Regions from separate parts of the Variovorax sp. PAMC 28711 genome, predicted to be linked through region 3. Evidence: predicted binding sites of a transcription regulator. Region 3 holds the regulator's gene; each other region holds the start of a gene.
What was found. The regulator sigma-54, encoded in region 3, starts transcription at its own class of promoters, with help from an activator protein. The targets are predictions, from matches to a motif close to TGGCANGNAANCTGCTTT.
Positions count from the first base shown of each region.

Region 1: the regulator sigma-54 is predicted to act here: its motif matches at 4,661-4,678, upstream of atzF (allophanate hydrolase).
Region 2: the regulator sigma-54 is predicted to act here: its motif matches at 3,143-3,160, upstream of AX767_RS01970 (transglutaminase family protein).

Region 1 is NZ_CP014517.1:1,861,964-1,867,931, reverse strand. Features, by position in the region: gene AX767_RS09365 (NAD(P)/FAD-dependent oxidoreductase) at 1-274, opposite strand, end outside; gene AX767_RS09360 (beta-ketoacyl synthase chain length factor) at 280-1,080, opposite strand; gene AX767_RS09355 (beta-ketoacyl-[acyl-carrier-protein] synthase family protein) at 1,077-2,270, opposite strand; gene AX767_RS09350 (AmpG family muropeptide MFS transporter) at 2,287-3,666, opposite strand; gene AX767_RS09345 (hypothetical protein) at 3,712-4,566, opposite strand; gene atzF (allophanate hydrolase) at 4,707-5,968, shown strand, end outside.
Region 2 is NZ_CP014517.1:373,060-379,027, forward strand. Features, by position in the region: gene AX767_RS01960 (circularly permuted type 2 ATP-grasp protein) at 1-536, opposite strand, end outside; gene AX767_RS01965 (DNA internalization-related competence protein ComEC/Rec2) at 619-3,081, opposite strand; gene AX767_RS01970 (transglutaminase family protein) at 3,237-5,968, shown strand, end outside.
Region 3 is NZ_CP014517.1:2,508,842-2,514,809, reverse strand. Features, by position in the region: gene AX767_RS12295 (THUMP domain-containing class I SAM-dependent RNA methyltransferase) at 1-1,010, opposite strand, end outside; gene AX767_RS12290 (RNA polymerase factor sigma-54) at 1,027-2,625, opposite strand; gene lptB (LPS export ABC transporter ATP-binding protein) at 2,634-3,425, opposite strand; gene lptA (lipopolysaccharide transport periplasmic protein LptA) at 3,422-4,111, opposite strand; gene AX767_RS12275 (thiol:disulfide interchange protein DsbA/DsbL) at 4,194-4,838, opposite strand; gene AX767_RS12270 (SPOR domain-containing protein) at 4,925-5,647, opposite strand; gene argS (arginine--tRNA ligase) at 5,656-5,968, opposite strand, start outside.

The sequences.
Region 1 (5,968 bases), 650 kb from region 3:
CTTCACTGAAGAAGAAGCGGAAGCCGAATTTGCGCAGCTGCTCGCCCTGCAGGTGCGGTTTGAGGCCCAGCACCGTGTCGAAATAGTGCGCGCCGATTTCCACCGACGACTCGCCCACCTTGTGCGCCGCGTGCGGCACCGGGTGCATGCGGCGCTCCAGCACCAGCACGTCGATGTCGCCGAAGCGTTGTTTCAGCTGGAGCGCGAGCGTGAGGCCGGCCAGGCCACCGCCCATGACGACGACGTCGTGCGTGCGGGGAGCGGATGTGTCCATGGTGTTCAGGGCGGGTTGAGGCGCATTTGCAAGGCCAGGTTGGACGACAGCGGCATCGCCAGCGTGGCAGCGCCGCCCAGCGCGAGCTGCTCGAACAGCGGCAGCGCATCGGCCATGGCGTTGAGGGTGAGTGTCTCCGAAACGCCGGTCTTCAGGGGGGGCGCCGAGGTCGGGCCGCTTTCGAGCGACCAGTCGAACGCGGCGACCGTGCGCTCGCTGCGTTCCGGCGAAATCACCATGCCCACCGCCAGCATGGTGCGGCTGGTCGTCACCGACGCGAGGGCGCCCACCGCCGCCGTGTCGTAGCCGACGATCAGCACCGGCGACTGGTCTGCTGCGCATTGCGACGCGGCTTCCAGCAGTCCCGCCGCGAAACTGTGCTCGTAGGCCGACACCGAGTTGCTGGCCTGCATGCAGCCGGTGCCGATGGTCCAGTAGCCCACGGCCGCGTTGTGCACCGAGTTGTGGAACTTGGTCGGCGACAGCACCGACGGATCGCTCGCGAGCACGCTGCACATGTAGTCGTTGATGCCGAGGTCGCCATGCGCGGAGACGAAGACGCACGGCAGGTCGACCGCATTGCGGCCGGCGCTCGCGATGGCCGCCGCTGCCACTTCGAGCGCGAGCGCTACCGTGTCGGGTGCGCGGCGGCGCTCGGCCGGCGCCAGCACCAGCGGTGCGGGGCGCTTGGCCGGCGGCTCGACCGGTGCGCCTTCGCCGCGGAACGCCGCGAAGGCGATGTCCCAACCCGGCAGGTTGGGCGACCAGAAGGCCGGGCCTTCGATGTAGAGACGGGGCGCGCTCATGCCGCAGGGCCCTTGCCGAAGATCAGCGCACAGTTGTTGCCGCCGAAGCCGAAGGAATTGCTGAGCACGTGCTGCACGTCGGCGTGCTCGGGCGCGAGTCGGATCTGGGGGCCGAAGCTGCTGTCGATCTCGACCGTGTTGACCGTGCCCGGCTTCAGGCCGCGCTCGATCGCCAGCAGGCTGATCACCGCCTCGACGATGCCGGCGGCGCCCAGCGTGTGGCCGGTGAAGCCCTTGGTCGAGCTGGCGTGCGTCGAGGCCGGGAAACGCCGTGCCACCAGCGCGCCCTCGACCTCGTCGTTCTTCATGCTCGCCGTGCCGTGCATGTTGATGTAGTCGATCGCATCGGCGGTGAGGCCGGCGCGGGCCAGCGCGTCGTCGAGCGCGCGCTCGGCGCCGGCGCCTTCGGGGTGCGGCGTCGACATGTGGTGCGCGTCGCTCGCCTCGCCGTAGCCGAGCAGTTCGAGCGGACCCGGCCCGCGCTCCAGCAGCGCGAAGCCGGCCGCCTCACCGAGGCTGATGCCGCCGCGCGTGGCGTCGAACGGCCGGCACGGTTCCGGCGACACCAGTTCAAGCGAGTTGAAGCCGAACAGCACGCTGCCGCACAGCGTGTCGACACCGCCGACCACGGCCGCATCGACCAGCCCGAGCCGGATCAGCCGCTCGGCCGAGGCGAACACCTTGGCGCTCGACGAGCAGGCAGTGGAAATGGTTTCGTTCGGGCCTTCGAGCCCGAGCGCTTCGGCCACGAACAGGGTGAGCGAATGCGGCGTGTGCACTTCCGGTCGGTGCTGGCCCGCCGGAAAGCTGCCGCGCTCGTCGAGCTGCGTGTAGGCGAACTCGGTTTCGCCGATGCTCGACGTCGAGGTGCCGAGGATCAGCGCGACGCGCGACGCGCCGTACTGCTGGCGCGCCGCCGCGACCGCTTGCGTGAACCCGTCCGACTGAAGGCCGAGCCAGGCCAGCCGGTTGTTGCGGCAGTCCCAGCGGGCGAGGGCGTCGGGTAACTGCAATGCTTCGAGGCCTTGCACGCGGCCGATCCAGGTGGGCAGCGGCGCGTCGCCAAAGTCATTGACGCGCAGGCCGCTGCGCGATTGCGCGAGCGCCTCGGCCAGCGGCGCCTTGCCGTTGCCGACGGCCGAGGTGGCCGTGTAGGCGCTGATGCGGAGGGGGGGGATTTTCGATGGCACCGCGAAAGCCTACCAGCTAGCCTGCCGCGCCCTCGTCGGTCAGCGCCGACAGTCGCGGGCTTGCGCCTGCAGCCTTTTTGGCCTGCCAGGAAGCCAGCGCCACCAGCACCAGCACCGGGGCGCCCAGCAGGGCGGTCGCGGTGAAGAACGTGGCGTAGCCATAGGCGTCGACGAACACGCCCGAGTAGCCCGCGATGAACTTCGGCAGCAGCAGCATCAGCGAGCTGAACAGCGCGTACTGCGTGGCCGAATAGCTCACGTTGGTCAGGCTCGACAGGTAGGCGATGAAGGCGGCCGAAGCGATGCCGCCGGCCAGGTTGTCGGCCGACACCACGGCGATCAGCGCCGTGAGGTCGTGGCCGCGCCCGGCCAGCCAGGCGAAGAGCAGGTTGCTGGCGGCGCTCAGCACCGCGCCGAGCATCAGCACGCGCATCACGCCCAGGCGCATCGACAGCACGCCGCCGACGAAGGCGCCGACCAGCGTCATCACCACGCCGTAGATCTTGCTGACGGTGGCGACCTCGTCCTTGGTGAACCCCATGTCGACGTAGAACGGATTGGCCATGATGCCCATCACCACGTCGCTGATGCGGTACACGGCGATGAGCGCGAGGATGAGCGCAGCCTGCCATTGGTAGCGGCGGATGAAGTCGGCGAAGGGTTCGATCAGCACGCTCTGAAGCCATTCGGCGGTGTTCTTCGGTTGGGGCATGGCGCGACGCGCCGGCTCGGGCGACAGCAGCACGGTGAGCACGCCGACGACCATCGAGCCGGCCATCACGAGGTAGGCGGTTTTCCAGGCCGCGTTCTGGTAGCCCGCGGTGCCGCTCGTCTCGGCCCAGGCCGCGACCCACAGCACGCCGGCGCCGGCCCAGATCATTGCGAGGCGGTAGCCGGTCTGGTAGGCCGCGGCCAACGCGGCTTGCTTGCGCGTCTCGGCAGATTCGATGCGGAAGGCGTCGAGCGCGATGTCCTGCGTGGCCGAGCCGAAAGCCACCAGCAACGCACACCAGATCAACGGCGGCAACCCGGCGCGCGGGTCGGTCAGCGCCATGCCGACGAGGCCCGCCACCACCGTCAGTTGTGCCATCAGCAGCCAGCCGCGCCGCCGTCCGAGCAGCGTGGTGAAAGGCGGCACCGGCAAGCGGTCGACCAGCGGCGCCCACACCCACTTGAAGCCGTAGGCCAGGCCGACCCAGCTCAGGTAGCCGATGGTGGTGCGGTCGATGCCGGCCTCGCGCAGCCGGAAGCTCAGCGTGCCGAGCACCAGCAGCAGCGGCAACCCCGCCGAAAAGCCCAGGGCGAGCATGCGGAGCGTGGCGGGCTCGAGATAGACCTTGAGCGTGTCGCGCCAAGGAACGGCAGGGGAGGCTGGGAGGGCCGGGGGTGCAGACATGGAGGCGGTCGAGTGAGGGCCGCCCATTATTCCCCGGGGCCGAGGTCAATAGGCGGGTGGGTCGGGCACGAAGCCGGCTTGCGGGGATTGCGGAAACGGGCGCGGGCGCGGCGACGAAGGCGAGGCCGCGGGAATGACGCCCTGGGCGATCAGGTTCGCACGGCTGTCGTAGCGCAGCGCCATCACCTCGTCGGGGCGGCTGCTCGCGCGCTCGAAGGCGGTCCGGCCGACGACGGAAGTCTCGCGCTGGCCGTGGCCGGTACCCAGCTTCTGTTCGGCCGTTGCGCGCTCGCGGCGTGCGCTGGACGAAGGCGCAGGCGACGGCGCCGCCCTGGCCGTGTCCTGCGCCACGTTGCCGGCGGCGCTGGATTCGGATTGCACCATCGGCGGCGCCGGCAGCGGTTCGGGCTGACGCTCCCGAAAGACCGCCACGCCGATCACGCCGACATCGAGCGAGCGACCCGTGCGCACAGCGTATGAATCCGATGGCGCCGTGAACTCGAACGCCGCGATCTCCCGGTCGTTCTTGCGCCAGCCGGCGATCTGTCCGCTCTCCAGCGGGCCGAGCACGTAGCCGTCCTGCCCGGTGCCGGCGGTCTGGCCGGTCAGCACGTTCACGCCGTCGACCGACATCACCACCAGCACCCGCTCGCGCCGCAGATTGCGCAGCGTCACGCCGTAGCGCGCGCCCGGCCGGCCCGCCACGTACCACTGGCCGTTCGCGCTGTAGACGGGGAGCGTGGCGCCACTGTCGCGGTCCTGCACCTCGATCTGCAGCCAGCGGCTCGATGAGGCGCGCGCGCCCGCGCAGGCCGGCAGCGCAGCGGCGGCGATCAAACCGGCCGAGAGGCCGAGCAACGTGCGGCGCTGCAGGCGGCCGGGGGCGGGGAGTGAAATCATGGCGTTCTCCGAAAGGAAGTGAAGCGGCCGGAATGGACCGTGCTTTCTTGTACGGAGCCGCCATGCCAACGGGGTTAAACGCACTGAACGCCGTTGGCACACTGCTTGCATCAGATCTTGTACACAAGACAGGATGCTTGATGATGGTGCAAAAACTCAACGACACGGCCGGCGCGGCATGGATCACCAAGCTGGCGCAGCCGATCGCCGGTGCCACCGAAGGCCCGCTGGCCGGCCTGCGCTTCGCCGCCAAGGACAACATCGATGCAGCCGGCGTGCCGACCACGGCGGGCTGCGCGTTCTTCTCGCGCACGCCCGACGCCAACGCCCAGGTGGTGCAGCGCCTGCTCGATGCCGGTGCGACGCTGGTCGGCAAGACCAACCTCGACCAGTTCGCCTGCGGCCTCAACGGCACGCGGTCGCCCTACGGCGCCGTGCCCAACGCCTTCGACGCGCGCTACGTGTCGGGCGGATCGAGCTCCGGCTCGGCCTACGTGGTGGCGACCGGCCAGGTGGATTTTTCGCTCGGCACCGACACCGCGGGCTCCGGCCGCGTGCCGGCCGGCCTCAACAACATCGTCGGCCTCAAGCCCTCGCGCGGCCTGCTCAGCGCGCGCGGCGTGGTGCCGGCTGCCCAGAGCGTCGATTGCGTGTCGATCTTCGCGCGCACGGTGGCCACGGCCTTGCAGGTGTTGAAGGCCGCCGCGGCCTTCGACCCGCTCGACCCCTACGGCCGCGAACTCCCGCTGCTGCAAACGCCGTACCCGGCGCGCTTTCGTTTCGGCGTGCCATCCGCACTGGCCTTCTTCGGCGACAGCGCGGCCGAGTCCGCCTTCGCCGACGCCATCGCGCGGCTCGAGGCGATGGGCGGCACCGCGGTCGCGATCGACTACGCGCCACTCGCCGACGCCGCCGCGTTGCTCTACGACAGTGCGCTCGTCGCCGAGCGCTACGCCGCGGTGCGCGAATTCTTCGACGGCCATGAAGACCAGGTCATCGAGCCGGTGCGCAGCATCCTCGCCAAGGGCCGCACCTACAGCGCGGCCGACCTCGTGGATGCGCAAGTCAGGCTGCGCACGCTTGCACAAAAGGTTGCACCGATGTGGGCCGACATCGACCTCCTGCTGGTGCCGACCGCGCCCACGCACTACACGATCGAGGCGATGCAGGCCGACCCGGTGGCGCTCAACCGCAACCTCGGCGCGTACACCAATTTCGTCAACCTGCTCGATTACGCCGCGCTCTCGGTGCCGAGCAGCCTGCGCGACGACGGGCTGCCTTTCGGCATCACGCTGGTCGGCGTTTGCGGCAGCGACCTGCAACTGGCCGAGCTCGGCCAGCGTTACCACCATGCGAGCGGCCTCACGATGGGCGTCACGGGCGAGCCGTTGCCTGCGCAGGC
Region 2 (5,968 bases), 2.1 Mb from region 3:
TAGCTCACGCCGCTCGGCACGCGCAGGTTGTCTTCGAGCACGTAGTACTCGCCGACGCCTTCGGTGTTCGGTGCGCGAATGATGTCGATGCCCGCGATGCTCGAATACACGTTGTTCGGCACGCTCACGCCGATCATCTCGGGGCGGAACTGGGCGTTGTTGTTGATCTGCTCGGCCGGCACGATGCCGGCCTTGACGATTTCCTGGTCGTGGTAGACGTCGTGGATGAAGCGGTTGAGTGCGTTCACGCGCTGGACCAGGCCTTTTTCCATCTCGGCCCATTCGTTCGCCGGGATGATGCGGGGCAACAGGTCGAAGGGAATCAGGCGCTCGGTGCCCGAGCCGTCTTCGTCTTTCGCGCCGTACACCGCGAAGGTGATGCCGACGCGGCGAAAGATCATTTCCGCTTCTTCGCGGCGCGCACGCATCACCTCACCGGGTTGCCTGGCGAGCCATTGGTCGTAGCGCTGGTAGTGGGCTCGAATCGCGGCGCCTGCGTAGGGCAGCTTTTCATACATCTCATCGAATTTATGCATAAAACGACCAATCTCCTGTGGCGGATAGCTTAGCAAGTTCGAGGCCAATCACCACGGAGGCAACCGCCGGCAGCGCCGACTTTCAGGGCACCGCGTGATGCCAGTATCGCCGGCCCTCTTCCCGCTGGCAGATCACCTGTTCCGGCACTGCGCTGCTCCACCGAAAAGCGCCGCAATGTGGCGAATCAAAAACGCGTATGTCGCGCTCGCGATAGCGCTGCAACACCTCGTCCGCCGGATGGCCGAAACGATTGCGGTAGCCCACCTGCGCGATGGCGATGCGTGGCTTCACGGCGTTGAGGAAAGCGGCGCTCGACGACGTCTTGCTGCCGTGATGCGGTGCCAGCAGCACGTCGGCCTGCAACCCCGGGCCACGCGCCACCAGCGCGGCTTCCTGCTCACGCTCGATGTCGCCGACCAGCAGCGCCGTCGCCCGGCCGTTTGCGATGCGCAGAACGCACGACACCGCGTTCGGCTTCGTCGCGGTGGCGTAGTCGGCGGCAAGAGGATGCAGGATTTCGAAGTCGACGCCGTCCCAGTGCCAGTGCTGGCCGGCCTCGCAGCGCGTCGAGAGGTCGCCGGGCCGCAAAGCCTGCAAAGGATGCGTCGCCTCGATCGAACTGAGGAGCACCGCCTGCGGCTGCATCGTCAGCACGGTCTGCGCGCCGCCCGTGTGGTCGCTGTCGCGATGGCTCAGCACGACGGTGTCGAGCCGCTCGCCCATCGCGCGCAGCAACGGCCCGAGCACGCGATGGCCCGCATCGCTCTCCAGGTTGTAGCGCGGCCCGGTGTCGTAGAGCAGGCTGTGGCGGGCGGTTCGCACCAGCACCGCGTTGCCCTGTCCGATGTCGGCGGCGAGCAGTTCGAACTCGCCCACGGGCGGGCGCGGCGTTTGCCACAGCAGCACCGGGAGCAACAGGGGGAGCCCGAGCGTGCGCAGCGACCCGGGCAGGCGCATCGCCAGCAACACGCCGCCCGCGACCCCGCAAACGGCCATCCACAACGGCGGCGCCGGCATGGACAGCGTGGCGAACGGCAGTCCGGCCAGCCATTGGAGACACAGCGCGAGGCCCTGAACGGCATAGGCGGCAAGTTGCCACAGCGCCGGAACGGCCACGCCGAGCATCGCCAGCGGCGTGACGACCAACGTCACCCATGGGATCGCCACTGCATTGGCCACCAGACCGACTGCCGAAACCTGCTGGAACAACAGCACGCCGAGCGGGGTGAGCGCCAGCGTGACCACCCATTGCTCCCTGAACATCTGCAGGAGCCGGGCAACGGCGCCTGTCCTGCCCGCCCGGGGCGCCCCGGAATCCGTCGCGAACAGCACGCCGACGGCGACAAAACTCAGCCAGAAGCCGGCCTGCATCAGCGCCCACGGGTCGATCATCACGACCATCGCGCACACGAGCAGCCAGACGTGCGGCCATGGCCAACGCCGCCCGCTCAGGCGCAGCAGCGCGACAACGGCCAGCATCCAGACGGTGCGCTGCGACGGCACGCCCCAGCCGCTGAACAGCGCATAGAGCGCCGCCAGCAGCACGCCCCCCGCCAGCGCCGCATGCGGCGCTGGCCAACGCAGCATGAGGCGCACGCTGCGCCGCCACAGCGTGCCGACAGCGAGCGCGGCGAGCCAGGCGAACATCGTGATGTGCAGGCCCGAGATGCTCATCAGGTGCGCGACGCCGGTCGCTCGGAAGACATCCCAGTCGGCCCGGTCGATCGCGTTCTGGTCGCCGGTGACCAGGGCTGCGATCACGCCCGCGAGCTTGCGATCGGCCACCCGCTCGAACACGGCGTCCCGCACCGACTCGCGCGCGCGTTCGACCGGATGCAGCCAGGTGTCGGCGACACGCTCCGGCGCGGCATCGCCGGCGCCGTTGCGAACATACCCGGTCGCCTGCACGCCCTGCTCCCAGGCCCACAGTTCGTAATCGTGGCCGTGCGGGTTCAGGTTGCCGTGCGGCGCCTTCAACCGCACTGTCATGCGCCAACGCTCGCCCGCGTGCAGCGGACCCGGCGCAGCGACCGGCTCGGCACGCCCGCTCTCGTCGGCGCTGCGTCCCCAAAGTCCCGTGTTGGCCGCGTACCAGCCGAGCGCGATGCGCGGCGGCATCGCAGGCAGCGGCTCGGTGCTGCGATCGGCCCAGCGCGCCGAGGTCACGTCGAGTCGAAAGCGGGTGCCGCCCTCGCCGCGCTGCGGCATCTGGGCCACGACGCCGACGACCTGCACGTCGCGCCCTTCAAGCGCAGGCGTCAGCGTGTCTTGCGCATACACGGCAGCGCGCCATCCGGCGGAACCTGCGCCGATGCACAGACCCATGAACAAGACCGCGAGCCCGCGCAGGCGAGGCGCGCCGCCGTCGGCCCGCGCAACCGCAAACAACCCGGCAAAACCGACCGCCAGCAAGACTGCGTAGCCCGCCTCGTCCCAGAGTCGCGGCTGATGCAATTGCAACACCGCCCCGAGGACCGAGCCCGCGAGCGCAGCGAACGCATTTCGCCCACGCGCGGCGGTGCCCGGCTCCCCGCCCCCACTCACGCTGACACTCCCTTGCACACGGCCACGAACCCTCCCGGATCGATCGATTGGACGCGCTCTTTGGCGCGTTAATTGCTTTGCAGTCGGCTAGTATGCGTCTCACACGAGGCCTGTCTTCCCGAACGCTTTTTCGACGCTCCTGGCCGCAAAAATACATGTCCATTCACGCCGCACTCCATCACGTCACGCACTACAAGTACGACCGCCCCGTGCAACTGGGCCCGCAGGTCGTCCGTCTCCGGCCGGCGCCGCATTGCCGCAGCAACGTGATTTCGTATTCGCTCCAGGTCGAGCCCGCAGAGCATTTCGTCAACTGGATGCAGGATCCGTTCGCCAACTACCAGGCGCGGCTGGTGTTCCCCGAGAAGACGACCGAGTTCAAGGTCACGGTCGATCTCGTGGTCGAGATGGCCGTCTACAACCCGTTCGATTTCTTCCTCGAGCCGCAGGCCGAAAACTTCCCCTTCAAGTACACCGAATCGCAAGCCGACGAACTCGCGCCCTATCTGGTGGCCGATCCGGTCACGCCGCTGGTGGCGGCGTATCTCGAAAAGGTCGACCGCAAGGAACAGCGCACCATCGATTTTCTGGTCGGCATCAACCAGCAGGTGCAAAAAGACGTCAACTACCTGATCCGCATGGAGCCGGGGGTGCAGACGCCGGAAGAAACGCTGACCAGCGGCAGCGGCTCGTGCCGCGATTCGGGCTGGTTGCTGGTCCAGTTGCTGCGTCACATCGGCCTGGCCGCGCGCTTCGTGTCGGGCTACCTGATCCAGCTCACGCCCGACGTGAAAGCGCTCGACGGCCCGAGCGGCACGACCGTCGACTTCACCGACCTGCACGCCTGGTGCGAAGTGTTCCTGCCGGGGGCAGGATGGGTCGGCCTCGACGCCACCTCGGGCCTGCTGGCCGGCGAAGGCCACATTCCGCTCGCCTGCACGCCGACGCCATCGAGCGCTGCGCCGATCGAAGGCGTGGTCGACGATGCCGAGGTCGAGTTCGGCCACGAGATGGTCGTAACGCGCATCTACGAATCGCCGCGCGTCACCAAGCCCTACACCGACGAGGAGTGGGCCGAGGTGCTCAAGCTCGGCGAAGCGGTCGACAAGCGGCTGATGGCCGGCGATGTGCGCCTCACGATGGGTGGCGAGCCGACCTACGTCGCCACCAGCGACCGCGATGCCGCCGAATGGAACACCGACGCGCTCGGCCCGACGAAGCGCGGCTACGCGACCGAGCTCGTGCAGAAGTTGCGCGCCGAATACGGCAACGGCGGCTTTCTGCATTTCGGCCAGGGCAAGTGGTATCCGGGCGAACAGCTTCCGCGCTGGGCCCTCAACATCTTCTGGCGCGGCGACGGCCAGACGCTGTGGCACGACCCGGCGCTCTTCGCCGACGAACGTGTGCCCACGCACTACACCAGCGAAGATGCGCGCCGCTTCACCACCGTGCTGGCGCACAAGCTCGGCCTGACCGAGCGCTACATGCAGGCGGGCTATGAAGACACCTTCTATTACCTCTGGCGCGAGCGCCGTCTGCCGGTCAACGTCGACCCGTTCGATTCGAAGCTGGACGACGAACTCGAACGCGTGCGCCTGCGACGCGTGTTCACGCAGAAGCTCGATGCGGTCATCGGCTACATGCTGCCGATCGAACCGGCCAACGCCGACAAGGACGCGCCGCCGCTCGAAGGTCCCGGCTGGAAAACCGGCCCCTGGTTCCTGCGCGACGACCGGCTCTATCTCATCCCCGGCGATTCCCCGATGGGCTATCGCTTGCCGCTCGACTCGCAGCCGTGGGCCAGCAAGGGCGACTATCCCTACCTGATCGACCGCGATCCGACCGCGCCACGCGCCGCCCTGCCGTCGTCGGCCGACTACCGCGCTCGCTACACCGCAGCGACCACCGGCGCGCCCAAAGACGACCTGGGCGACGTGCCCTACACCTTCGGCGCCCCGCCAGCCACCACCGCGGCCTTGCGCATGCAGGGCCCGGGCAGCGCTTCCGTCGGCACCGTTGCAGCAGGCACCGGCAGCGACGGCGCGGACACCAGCGCCACGCGCCAGCCGCGTCGCGGCGAATCGGCCCATTGGGTCACGCGCACCGCGCTCTGCGTCGAAGTGCGCGACCCACGCCGCGCCAATGGCCCGGCAGCTGAAAAGGTCGGCGTCGCGTCCGGCGTGATCTACATCTTCATGCCACCGCTCGCGCGCCTCGAGGACTACCTCGACCTGGTCGCCGCGATCGAAGCCACGGCAACGCAACTCGGCGTGCAGATCGTGATGGAGGGCTACCCGCCACCGCGCGACCCGCGCCTGAAGATGCTGGCCGTCACGCCCGACCCGGGCGTGATCGAAGTCAACATCCATCCGGCCGCCAACTGGAAGGAACTGGTCGAACACACCGAGTTTCTCTACAACGCCGCGTTCGAAACCCGCCTGTCGGCCGAGAAGTTCATGACCGACGGTCGCCACACCGGCACCGGCGGCGGCAACCACTTCGTGATGGGCGGCGCCACGCCGGCCGACAGTCCGTTCCTGCGCCGGCCCGAGCTGCTGGCCAGCCTGCTCCTCTACTGGCACAACCATCCGTCGCTGAGCTACCTGTTCTCGGGCATGTTCATCGGCCCGACGAGCCAGGCCCCGCGCGTGGACGAGGCGCGCAACGACCAGGTCTACGAACTCGAGATCGCGCTGAAGGAAATCGCCCGCAATCGCGAGGTCTACGGCGAGAACATGCCGGCCTGGCTGGTCGACCGCACGCTGCGCAACATCCTGATCGACGTGTCGGGCAACACGCACCGCAGCGAGTTCTGCATCGACAAGCTCTACTCGCCCGACTCCAGCACCGGCCGCCTCGGCCTGCTGGAATTGCGCGCTTTCGAAAT
Region 3 (5,968 bases):
AAGCGGCCCGCGCTGTCGGGGCCGGCCACGCCGCCGACCTCGATGCGCTCGCCGTACGGTGGATTGAGCACGATCACGCCGGCCCCGGCGGGCGGCATGCGCTGCAAGGCGTCGCCGCCGCGGAACTCGATCTGCGCGGCGACACCGGCGCGCTCGGCGTTGCGCTCGGCGAAGTCGACCATTCGGTGCGACACGTCGGAGCCAAAGATGAGCACGGGCGCCCCGTCGACCTCGTCGGCCGGCGCTGCGTTGGACTTGATCGCCTCCCACACGTGCGACTGGAACGGCAGCAGCTTCTCGAAGCCGAAGCGCCGCAGCCAGCCGGCCGGAATGCGGGCCGCGATCTGCGCGGCCTCGATCGCAATCGTGCCGCTGCCGCAACACGGGTCGTACAGCGGCTGGGGGGCGACCTCGCCGGTCTCGGGGTTCCACCAGCCGCTGGCGGCGAGCATCGCGGCAGCCAGCGTTTCCTTCAGCGGCGCATCGCCCTTGTCCTGCCGCCAGCCGCGCTTGAACAGCGGCTCGCCGCTGGTGTCGATGTAGAGCGTGCAGGTGTCGGTGGTCAGGTGCGCGAACACGCGGCAATCGGGCCACTGCGTCTCGATGCTCGGCCGCACGCCGTTCGCCTTGGCGCGAAAGCGGTCGGCGATCGCGTCCTTGATGCGCAGCGTGGCGAAGTTCAGGCTCTGCAGCGGACTGTGCTGGGCGGTCGTCTCGATCTTGAAAGTCTGCTGCGGCGTGAACCAGATCTCCCAGGCCACGCCGCTTGCGATGGCGTAGAGGTCGTTCTCGCTGCGGTACGGCGCCTGGGCCAGCTCGATGAGCACGCGCTGCGCGAGGCGGCTGTGCAGGTTGAGCTTGAGCGCGTCGCGCCATTCGGCAAGCACCCGGACGCCGCCCCGCAGCGTGAGCAGGTCTTGCCCGACGCGGCCAGTCAGCGCATGGACTTCCTGCGCCAGGAATTCCTCGACGCCGGCGGCGCAAGGCAAAAATAGGGAGAGATCGTTCACCCCTCGATTGTCGCGGCTACAGCGCCTTGCGCAGATTGGCCGGCGCGATGCGCAGCGCCTCGCGGTATTTGGCGACCGTGCGACGTGCGCACTCGATGCCCTGCTCTTTCAGCATCTCCGACACCTGACTGTCCGACAACGGCTTCTTGATGTCTTCGGCCGTGACGAACTGCTTGATGAGCGCCCGCACGGCCGTGCTCGACGCGTTGCCGCCGGTCTCGGTGCCGAGCGCCGAACCGAAGAAATATTTGAGCTCCACCGTGCCGTAAGGCGTCGCCATGTACTTGGCGGTCGTCACGCGGCTGATGGTCGACTCGTGCAGCCCCAGCTCGTCGGCGATCTCGCGCAGCACCAGCGGGCGCATGGCGAGTTCGCCGTGCACGAAGAAGCTTTTCTGACGCTCGACGATGGCGTTGGACACGCGAAGAATGGTGTCGAAGCGCTGCTGGATGTTCTTGATGAACCAGCGCGCTTCCTGCAGCCGCTGCGACAGCGCCTGGCTGCCCTCGCCCTTGTGCGCCTTGAGCGCGCCGGCGTAGATGTCGTGCACGCGCAGCCGCGGCATCACGTCGGGGTTGAGCATCACGCGGAACTTGAGCGTGGCGCCGCGGCCGGTGCGCGTGACGATCACGTCGGGCACCACGATGTTGCGTTCGACATCGACGAAGCGACGACCCGGCTTGGGCTCGAGCCGCGCGATCATCTGCAATGCGCTGCGCACCTCTTCCTCGTTGCTGCGGGTGAGCGTGGCGAGGCGTTTGAAGTCGCGGCGCGCGAGCAGCTCCATTGGCTGCTTGCAGATCAGGAGGGCGGTCTTGCGGACCTGCCGGGCATTTTCGCTTTCGCGGGCCGCGTTCGCAGGTGCCAGCGCGCGAAGCTGGATCGCCAGGCACTCGCCGAGGTCGCGTGCGCCGACCCCGACCGGCTCCAGGCTTTGCAGCAGGCCGAGCGCGACCTGGAAATGATGAACCAGATCGTCGAACTGGTCGTTGTCGTCGCCCGCGAGCCCCGAGGCCAGCGCCGGCAGCGAGTCTTCGAGGTAGCCGTCGTCGTTCAGCGATTCGATCAGGAAGCGCAGCGCGGCCTGGTCGTTGGCATTGAGCCGCAGGCTCAGCGCCTGGCGGTGCAGGAACGATTGCAGCGATTCCTGGCTGCGGGCCAACTCGGTGGCGTCGATGCGCTCGCTGCCGTCGTTGGGGCCGAGGTTGTTGCCGCTGGCCTGCGCGTCGCCGCCCCATTCGCCGTCGTCGGGCGTCAGCTCGACGGTGCCGTCGCCTTCCCAGTCGGGCTCGCGGTCGGCCACATCGGCGACCGGCGACTCGGTCTCGCTGCTGGCGGAAGAAGGCGTGTCGTCGGACGACGTGCTGGCGGTGCTCCCGGAAAAATCGGCGTCGCGGTCGTCTTCGCGAGGCGCCGGCGTGTCGGACGTGTCGAGCCCGAACTCCTCGCGCGCCGCTTCTTCGGCAGTGCGTTCGAGAAAAGGGTTGTCGTCAAGCATCTGCTCGACTTCCTGGCTCAGCTCGAGCGTGGAAAGCTGCAGCAGCCGGATCGACTGTTGAAGTTGGGGCGTGAGCGCCAAGTGCTGCGAAACGCGCAGCGACAGGCCTTGCTTCATGCGCCCCGCTACATCCGGAAGTGTTCGCCCAGGTACACGCGTCGTACCTCGGCGTTGTCGACGATCTCCGAAGGCGTGCCTTGTGCCAGCACTTGCCCGTCGCTGATGATGAAAGCGTGATCGCAGATGCCGAGCGTTTCGCGCACGTTGTGGTCGGTGATGAGCACGCCAATGCCGCGCTCTTTCAGAAAACTGATGATCCGCTGGATCTCGATCACGGCGATCGGGTCGATGCCGGCGAACGGTTCGTCGAGCAGGATGAAGCGCGGCTGCGTGGCGAGCGCGCGAGCGATTTCGACGCGGCGACGTTCTCCGCCCGACAGCGCGAGCGCCGGCGAATCGCGCAGATGGTCGACGCGCAGGTCGGTCAGCAATTCGGTCAGGCGCTCTTCCATGCGCGCCTTGGAGAGCGGCACGAACCGGCCGCTGCCGTCGTCCTCGCGCTGCAGCTCGAGCACGGCACGCACGTTTTCCTCCACATTGAGCTTGCGGAAGATCGAGGCTTCCTGCGGCAGGTACGAGAGCCCCATGCGCGCGCGCTTGTGGATCGGCATGTGCGCAATCGGCTCGCCGTCGATCGTGATCTCGCCGGCATCGGCGCGGACCAGGCCGACGATCATGTAGAACGAGGTCGTCTTGCCGGCGCCGTTCGGGCCGAGCAATCCGACGACTTCGCCCTTCTGGACTTCAAGCGATACGTCTTTCACCACCGTGCGGCTGCCGTAGGTCTTTTGCAGACCGCGCGCTTCGAGGCGGCTGCCCTGGCTGCCGACGTCTGCAGTGCCCGCGGTTTCGATCACTTGCGCGCGTCTCCGCCGTTCAGCGTGGTGCTCGGACGCAAGCCGGCGCCGGGTGCCGGCGAAGCGGCCGGTGCCGGTGCGCCCTTGCCGCCCGCAGCCGCCCCGGAAACCGGCTGGCGCGGCGTCAGCACGGCCCTGACACGGCCGCCCGGCGTGCCGGCTGCCACGCTGGCGTCCGGCGGCAAGGCCGAGCCGTTCACCGTGAAGGTGTCGTTGCTCTGGTCGTAGACGATCAGCGCGCCGGTGGTTTCGTCGTTGGGCTTGGCGCCGATCAGGCGGCGCATCACGGCGCGACCGATGAACTTGACGTTGTCGGCGCGGCTGTCGTATTCGATGCGGTCGGCCTCGCCCTCGGTCCACTCGTCACCGGGCGCGTCGCGCTTCTGCTTGTAGTAGGCCTGCTTGCCCGGCTCGGGCGTGACCACGCCGTACTGGTAGCCCTCCGGGTCCTGGCGCACGTCGATGCGAGCGCCGCGGATGACGATCGTGCCCTTGGTCACGAGCACCTTGCCGGTGAACACGCTCGTCTGCTTGAGGTCGTCGTAACGCAACGCGTCCGACTCGATGTTCATTGGCTTGAGGCGGTCGGCCTTTTCGGCGTGGGCCGGCAGGGCCGCCGCCAGCGCGAGGGCGCAGGCAGCGGCGGCGGTCAGGAAGCGGGGGAAGGAGATAGAGCGCAGGTTCATAGAGGCACGAAACTTGCTGCTGATTGTAGACGCCCAACTGACGCGTCCTCGACGAAAAAGCCCGCCCAGGCAGTCGAAAGGTTCAACCCTTGCGCGCCTCGATGATCAGGAAATTCGTGGTCTGCAGCGACTTCGTCATGTTGCCAGCCAGTTCGCCGTCGACATAGAAACGCCCCGCCACACCCAACGCTGGCACGCCGCTCACCTTGTAGGCCTCGGTGAGCTGCGATGCGCGCTTGGCCTTGCTCGCCACGCCGAACGAATTGAACGCTTCGGTGAACTTGGTTTTGTCGAGGCCGTTCTTTTCGGCCCACGCGATGATGGCGGCGTCGCCGTTCACGTTCTGGCGCTGCTTGTGGATCGCGTCAAACACCTTGGGCTGGTATTCGTCGAGCTTGCCCATCGCCTCGAGTGCGTAGAAAAGGCGCTGCTTGGCTTCGACGTCGTTGCCCACGAAAGGCACCGGCACGCGGCGAAACACCACATCTTTCGGCAGCGTCTTGACCCACGCTTCGAGTTCGGGCTCGAAGGAATTGCAATGCGGGCAGTTGTACGAGAAGAACTCGACCACCTCGATCTTGCCGGCCGGTGCGTCGCTGGGCGCGCGCTTGTCGAGCACCAGGTACTCGGTACCGGCCTTGGGCATGCGCGCCTGGGCATGCGACAGATTGGCAATGGCCATCAGGCCCAGCGAAGTAGCGGCCAACGAAAAATCACGACGTTTCATGTGGAAGGTTCTCCTGTGGGCAGACAGAGCCCGTTGCACCGCGCGGAGTTCCCACCCGCAGCCGGTAAAGAAAAGTCAAGCGCCGTTCAGCGCTGCACGCGGACGAGCGCGGATTCGAGACCGCCGCCGTCGAGCCGCTCCTTGAGGCGGTCAGCGTCGTCCTTCTTGTTGAAGGGACCGGCGCGCACGCGGTAGACGGTGCGACCGGCCTGCTCGCGCTCAGTGACCTTGGCTTCCACGCCCATCAGCGAGAGCTTGGCGCGCTGCGCTTCGGCGTCGTCGGTGGAGCGGAAAGCGCCGGCCTGCACGAAGTACATGAAGGGGTCGGCGCCGGCGGCGGCATTGGGCTGCGCGGTCTGTGCGGCCGAGGCCTGGACCGAGCCGCCCCCGGTGCCGGCACGTGAACGCGCCAGGTCGCCGAGCGGATCGCTCGAGGCTTCGACCGGCGCCGCCGGCTTGGGCCGGGTCGGCGCGACCACCACCGGCACCGGGCCGGACGGCGTGGTCGGCGCGTTCAGCGGCCCGACGGTCGCGGGCTGCACGGCCACGGGTGAGACGGTGGTCGGCGGCTTGGCGGCGCCGGCCTTGCCGGCCAGTGGGCCGTTCGGGTCCCAGTCGCGGTTCTTGCGGGCTTCGGCCTCGTCCTGCTCGACGCCGCCACGCTGCGTCTTGTTCATGAACGGGATCGGCACCTTGGTCACGTAGACCGCGATGCCCAGCGCCACGCCGAGACCGAGCACCAGGCCGACGATCAGCCCGATGACGATGTTGCCGCGCTGCCGGCCGAGGTTCATGCTTGTCTTCTTCATGGTGAGGTTCACATCTTGCTCGGCGCACTGACGCCGAGAATCGCGAGGCCATTGTGCAGCACCCGCGCGGTGGCGGCGACGAGCGCCAAACGGGCTTTCTTGACGCTTTCGTCGTCGACCAGAATGCGCTCGGCGTCGTAGTAGCTGTGGTAGCTGGCGGCCAGCTCGCGCAGGTAGAACGTGACGTCGTGCGGCGCGAAATCCTTGGCGGCCGCGGTCAGCATGTCGGGGTACTTGGCGAGCAGCAGCATGAGCGCCTGCGCGGCCGGGCTCTCGAGCGCCGACAGGTCGACATCTTGCAGCGTCGCCGCGTCGCCGCCC